DNA from 2 places in the Streptomyces sp. HUAS 31 genome. Region 2 is predicted to be linked to the other one. Evidence: predicted binding sites of a transcription regulator. Region 2 holds the regulator's gene; the other holds the start of a gene.
What was found. Region 2 encodes HspR, which represses chaperone genes until heat shock. Its sites were predicted from a motif close to TTGAGNNNNNNNNNCTCAA; they were not measured.
Positions count from the first base shown of each region.

Region 1 (3,202 bases), 1.3 Mb from region 2:
CGGAAGTCTCATGTACGTACCCCACGAGATCCGTTTCCAGAATCTCGGTGCGAGGGTCGGCGACGGCGCGGGCGGAGAAGTCCGCCAAGGGGCCGTCGAGATGCCAGCCGATAATCGCGCTCTCGCGCTCGACGACGGCGATCCGTCCCGGGCGGCGATCGGCGGCGGCGTGTGCGAGCGAGAAGCCGACGCCGAGTCCGCCGATCAGCAGGTGCGGTGCCGGCCGTCCGTCCAGCGCGTCGAGTGCGGCGTCGACCAGCAGCCGCTCCGAACGGCCGTCGGAAGTGTCCATGAGGAAGCAGCCGTTGGCGATGATCTGAAGCAGTTCGCCGTGCCGCCGCAGCACGATCTCGCCGTGCGGGCCCTCGCGGCGATCCAGGACTTCGGGGATGTCGTACGAAGTGGGCATCCGGCCATCCTCGCAGCTCAACTCGGGCCGCCCCAGAGAAATACCGCAGCGGGCGGGCCCGACCGCAGCGGAACACGGGGGCCTCGGGCGACCTCGGGGAGTACCGCGGGGCGCTCCGGGTTGACGCGGACCATGGGCGTGCGGGGGAGGGAGCCTCGACCTGCTCGGCGCCGGGGCGGTTCCGGTGGCGTGCGTCTGTGCGGGCGCGTCTGGTGAGGACGCGAGAGTTTCTTGAGAGGTTGCTGAGAATCGGCTGTCGTGTGGCGAGGGTCACAGACATGGGGGGCGAGGCGGGCCAACGCTGAGGGGAAACGGAAGGAGCGCCTCAGCGTGGAACGGACTGTGGCGGCGGGTGCGACGGGGCCGGCCCCGGAGCGGGCTCCTTCGAGTGAGGCCGGCCGTACCGGTGACGCGGTTCTTCCCGATGTGGCGGGGCTGCTCGACGGGATGCCGCAGCAGCGGGTGCCGGTGGGTGCGTCCGCCGTGTCCTCCCCGGCGCCGGGCCTTGCAGGGGCCGGCGCGGGCGTACGTGAGATCGCGGCGCCGCGGGCCGGAATCCTCGCCCTCCGCCCCTGGCGTCTGCTCCCCACCCCCACCGGTACACCGTTCACCTTCGCCTACGCCGTCGTCCTGACGGCGACCTCACTGATAGCCGCGTACGCCGACCCCGCCCTGGTCCACGCCCTCCACCAGGGCTCCAGCACCGACGTGGCGCACCTCGTGCACACGCCCCTGACGGTGCTGCTCGCCAGTGGGCTCTGGACAGCCGGCGGGATCGTGACGCCGTACACGATCTGCTTCCTGCTGGTGCTCACCGCGCTGGAGCGGCGCATCGGCGGTGCCCGCACGGCCGTCGTCTTCCTGCTCGGGCACGTCCTGGCCACCCTCGTGACCGAGGTGCCGGTCGGGCTCGCGGTGCTCGCCGGGCACCTTCCCGACAGCTCGCTGCACCGCCTCGACTACGGCGTCAGCTTCGGCGTCGCGACGAGCATCGGTGCGCTGACCGGGCTGCTCAGGCCGTGGCTGCGGTGGCCGGTGCTGGCGCTGTTCGGCGCGCTGCTGGTCCAGGACCTGCTCGGCCTCACCGATCCGCTGACCAACTGGGGGCATCTGATCGCCCTGGTCATCGGGGTCGGGCTGTGGCCGCTCGTGCGGCGCTGGCGCGCGGCCTCCGCGCACTGACCCTTCCGCATCCCGCACGCTCTGGTTCTTCCGCAGCCTCCACGCGCCGGCCCGTCCGGGTGTCCGGAAGCTCTGGGCCCTGTCGGGCGTTCACCTACAAAAGCCGAGGTCACGGCCTGTGCAGTAGCTGATCGCTCACAGCGAACGGAGGCCGGGGAACATTCGAGCCGCCCCAAGCATTGAGTCGGCATAACTCAACTTGACTGCCGAAGGGGAGATCATGGCTTCGACGTCCACTTCGCTCACCCTGCCCGTGCTGCCGCTCGACGACGAGGTAGTGCTGCCCGGAATGGTGGTCCCTCTGGACTTGAACGACGCCGATGTACGCGCCGCGGTGGAGGCCGCCCAGGCCGCCGCCCGCTCCACACCCGGAAAGCCCCGGGTGCTGCTGGTGCCACGCATCGACGGGACGTACCCGGGCACCGGTGTGCTCGGAACCGTCGAACAGGTCGGCCGGCTGGCCGACGGCGACCCGGGCGCCCTGATCCGCGGTCGTGGCAGGGTGCGCATCGGCGCCGGGACGAACGGACCGGGTGCCGCCCTGTGGGTCGAGGGGACGCGCATCGACGAGAGCGTGCCCGAGCCGCTGCCCGGACAGGTCGGCGAACTGGTGAAGGAGTACAAGGCCCTCGCCACCGCCTGGCTGCGCAAGCGCGGCGCCTGGCAGGTGGTGGACCGTGTGCAGGCCATCGACGACGTCTCCCAGCTCGCCGACAACTCCGGCTACTCGCCGTTCCTGACCACCGAGCAGAAGATCGAGCTGCTGGAGACCGCCGACCCGGTCGCCCGCCTCAAGCTCGCCACCCAGCAGTTGCGCGACCACCTCGCCGAGCAGGACGTCGCCGAGACCATCGCCAAGGACGTCCAGGAGGGCGTCGACAAGCAGCAGCGCGAGTTCCTGCTGCGCCGCCAGCTCGAAGCGGTCCGCAAGGAGCTGCGCGAGCTCAACGGCGAACAGGACGGCGAGGAGTCCGACGACTACCGCGCCCGCGTGGAGGCCGCCGACCTGCCGGAGAACGTCCGCGAGGCGGCGCTCAAGGAGGTCGACAAGCTGGAGCGGTCCAGCGACCAGTCCCCCGAGGGCTCCTGGATCCGCACTTGGCTGGACACCGTCCTCGAACTGCCGTGGAACGAACGGACCGAGGACGCCTACGACATCCAGGGCGCCAAGGGCGTGCTGGACGCCGAGCACGCCGGCCTGGAGGACGTGAAGGAGCGGATCACCGAGTACCTGGCGGTGCGCAAGCGGCGCAGCGACCGCGGCCTGGGTGTCGTCGGCGGCCGGCGCGGCGGTGCCGTGCTGGCGCTGGTCGGCCCGCCCGGCGTCGGCAAGACCTCGCTCGGCGAGTCCGTCGCGCACGCGATGGGACGCAAGTTCGTCCGGGTCGCCCTCGGCGGCGTCCGGGACGAGGCGGAGATCCGCGGCCACCGGCGTACGTACGTCGGCGCGCTGCCCGGCCGGATCGTCCGGGCCGTCAAGGAGGCCGGTTCGATGAACCCGGTGGTCCTCCTCGACGAGATCGACAAGGTGGGCTCCGACTTCCGCGGCGACCCCGCGGCGGCCCTCCTGGAGGTCCTGGACCCGGCCCAGAACCACACGTTCCGCGACCA
Region 1 is NZ_CP116353.1:6,410,675-6,413,876, forward strand. Features, by position in the region: gene PGH47_RS28700 (spermidine synthase) at 1-409, opposite strand, end outside; gene PGH47_RS28705 (rhomboid-like protein) at 740-1,591, shown strand; gene lon (endopeptidase La) at 1,812-3,202, shown strand, end outside.
Region 1: a site for HspR is predicted at 1,771-1,789, ahead of lon (endopeptidase La). Genes of this name have one in related genera too.

Region 2 (3,202 bases):
CGGCGAGCTCGTCGGCGGGTTCAAGTCCGTCGCGGAGTCGCTGGAGACCGTCGCGGCCAAGATGGGCCTCCAGCAGTTCGGCAAGGAGGGCGAGCCCTTCGACCCGACGATCCACGAGGCGCTGATGCACTCCTACGCGCCGGACGTCACCGAGACGACCTGCGTCGCGATCCTCCAGCCGGGGTATCGCATCGGCGAGCGCACCATCCGCCCCGCGCGGGTGGCCGTCGCCGAGCCCCAGCCGGGCGCGCAGACCGTCAAGGACGAGTCTGCCGCCGAGGCGGCCGACGACAAGGAGAGCGGTGGCCCGGACGAGGGCTGACGTTTCAGACACGATGGGGAAGGAGGGACGTCGGGGATGAGCACCAAGGACTTCATCGAGAAGGACTACTACAAGGTCCTCGGCGTCCCCAAGGACGCCACCGAGGCCGAGATCAAGAAGGCGTACCGGAAGCTCGCCCGCGAGTTCCACCCGGACGCCAACAAGGGCAACGCCAAGGCGGAGGAGCGTTTCAAGGAGATCTCCGAGGCGAACGACATCCTCGGCGACCCCAAGAAGCGCAAGGAGTACGACGAGGCACGCGCCCTCTTCGGCAACGGCGGCTTCCGTCCGGGGCCGGGCGGCGCGGGCGGCGGTTCCTTCAACTTCGACCTGGGCGACCTCTTCGGAGGCAATGCGCAGGGCGGGAGCCAGCAAGGAGCCGGCGGCTTCGGCGGCGGACTCGGTGACGTCTTCGGGGGCCTGTTCAACCGCGGCGGTGCGGGCACCACCCGTACTCAGCCCCGGCGCGGCCAGGACATCGACACCGAGGTCAGCCTCAGCTTCACCGAGGCGATCGAGGGTGCGACGGTCCCGCTGCGGATGTCCTCGCAGTCGCCGTGCAAGGCGTGCGCGGGCACCGGCGACAAGAACGGCACGCCCAGGGTGTGCCCGACCTGCGTCGGCACCGGCCAGGTGGCCCGGGGTTCGGGCGGCGGCTTCTCGCTGACCGACCCCTGCCCGGACTGCAAGGGGCGCGGCCTGATCGCCGAGCACCCGTGCATGGAGTGCAAGGGCAGCGGCCGGGCGAAGTCGTCGAGGACCATGCAGGTCCGCATCCCCGCCGGGGTGTCGGACGGTCAGCGCATCCGGCTGCGCGGCAAGGGCGCGCCGGGCGAGCGTGGCGGCCCGGCCGGCGATCTGTACGTCACCGTGCACGTCGACGCCCACCCGGTGTTCGGCCGCAAGGAGGACAACCTCACGGTGACCGTCCCCGTGACGTTCACGGAGGCGGCCCTCGGCGGCGAGGTCAGGGTTCCCACCCTGGGCGGACCGCCGGTCACCCTGAAGCTGCCGCCCGGCACGCCCAACGGCCGCACCATGCGGGCGCGGGGCAAGGGCGCGGTCCGCAAGGACGGCACCCGCGGAGACCTGCTGGTCACCGTCGAGGTGAGTGTCCCGAAGGACCTTTCGGGGAAGGCTCGTGACGCGCTTGAGGCGTATCGCGAGGCCACCGCGGGCGAGGACCCGCGGGCGGAGCTGTTCCAGGCCGCGAAGGGAGCATGACGGAGATGGACGGTCGTCGACGCGGTGACAATTTTCGCGGGCCTTACGAACTGACCGAGGAAACCCCGGTCTACGTCATCTCGGTGGCGGCCCAGCTCTCCGGCCTGCACCCGCAGACACTGCGCCAGTACGACCGTCTGGGCCTGGTGTCCCCGGACCGCACGGCCGGCCGCGGCCGCCGCTACTCGGCCCGCGACATCGAACTGCTCCGCCAGGTGCAGGCGTTGTCGCAGGACGAGGGCATCAACCTGGCCGGCATCAAGCGCATCATCGAACTGGAGAACCAGGTCGCCGCGCTCCAGTCCCGGGTGGCGGAACTCCAGTCCGCCCTGGAGGGCGCGGCGGCGGCGATGCAGCAGCGCGAGGCGGCGGTACACGCGTCGTACCGCCGCGACCTGGTCCCGTACCAGGAGGTGCAGCAGACCAGCGCGTTGGTGGTCTGGCGCCCGAAGAAGCCGAAGGACTAGACGGCCGCGCACGGAAAAGGGGCCCGGAGAATTCTCCGGGCCCCTTTCCTGTGCGGTCGGTGGCCGACCGTCAGCGGCCGACGAAGAACTCCAGCGAGGTGCTCTGTGTGCCCTGGCGGCCGTACGCGTCCACGGCGTACACCTCGGCGATGCAGGGGCCGTTGTAGGGGGCAGTCCAGGAGAGGGACCCCGTGGTGGAGAACCGGGTGCCGCTGCTGCCGCAGGCGCCCGAGATCTCCCAGGAGTAGCCCTTCAGGACGCGTGCCTCGTCGCCCGCGCCGGGGGCAGCCGTGACCTGGATCGGACTGCGCGCCGGTATGCCCGCGGTGACGAGGGTCAGCTTCGGCGCGGCCGGTCCGCTCGCGGTGGCCGGTGTCAGGCGGTCGACCGTGGTCTCCGCGGAGGGCGCGGAGTCGGCGTCCTGGGCGTCGGCGGAGGCCACGTAGTAGTACGCCTTGCCCTTCGGGGCGGAGGTGTCGGCGTACGACGTGCCGGACGTGGTGCTCAGGAGGCTCCAGGCGCCGGTGGGGGTGGTGCGGCGGTAGACGCGGTAGCCGGTGACCCCGGCGTCCTCGGCCGCGGTCCACGCCACCTTCGTGGAGGCGTCGGCGGCTGTGCCGGTGAGACCCGTGGGGGCGGCGACGGCCGATGCCACGGGGCGGGTGACGACCGCGGAGTCGGAGACCGGGGCGGTGTTCCCGGCGGCGTCGACGGCCACCACCTCGTAGTTGTAGGCGAGGCCCGCGGGTGCCACGGAGTCCGTCCAGGACGTGCCGAGGACGATCTGCGGGCCGTCCATGTCCGACTGGCCGCCCTCCGCGCCCCACACCAGGTAGTGGTGCACGTCCTTCGACGTCGAGGCCTTCCATGTGAGGGCGTTGCCCGCCGTCGTCCCCAGCGCCGACACGGTCTCGACCCGCACCGGGGCCGTCCGGTCGACCGTGGCCACGGCCTGGTCGGTCGTACCCGACGAGGAGTTGCCCGCCTTGTCGTAGGCGCGGACCTCGTAGTAGTACGTGTCGCCGGTCAGCGGGAGGGTGGCGTCGGTGTACGTGGTGGAGGTGGTCGTCGCGAGGGGCGCGCTGCCGAAGGAGGCGCCCTTGAGGCGGCGGTACACGCGGTAGCCCGCGAGGTCCATCTCCGGGCTCTTCGACCAGGTCAGCTTTGCCTTGCCGGTGGTCGTGTCGTA
Region 2 is NZ_CP116353.1:5,145,617-5,148,818, forward strand. Features, by position in the region: gene grpE (nucleotide exchange factor GrpE) at 1-322, shown strand, start outside; gene dnaJ (molecular chaperone DnaJ) at 359-1,546, shown strand; gene PGH47_RS22950 (heat shock protein transcriptional repressor HspR) at 1,552-2,013, shown strand; gene PGH47_RS22955 (fibronectin type III domain-containing protein) at 2,084-3,202, opposite strand, start outside.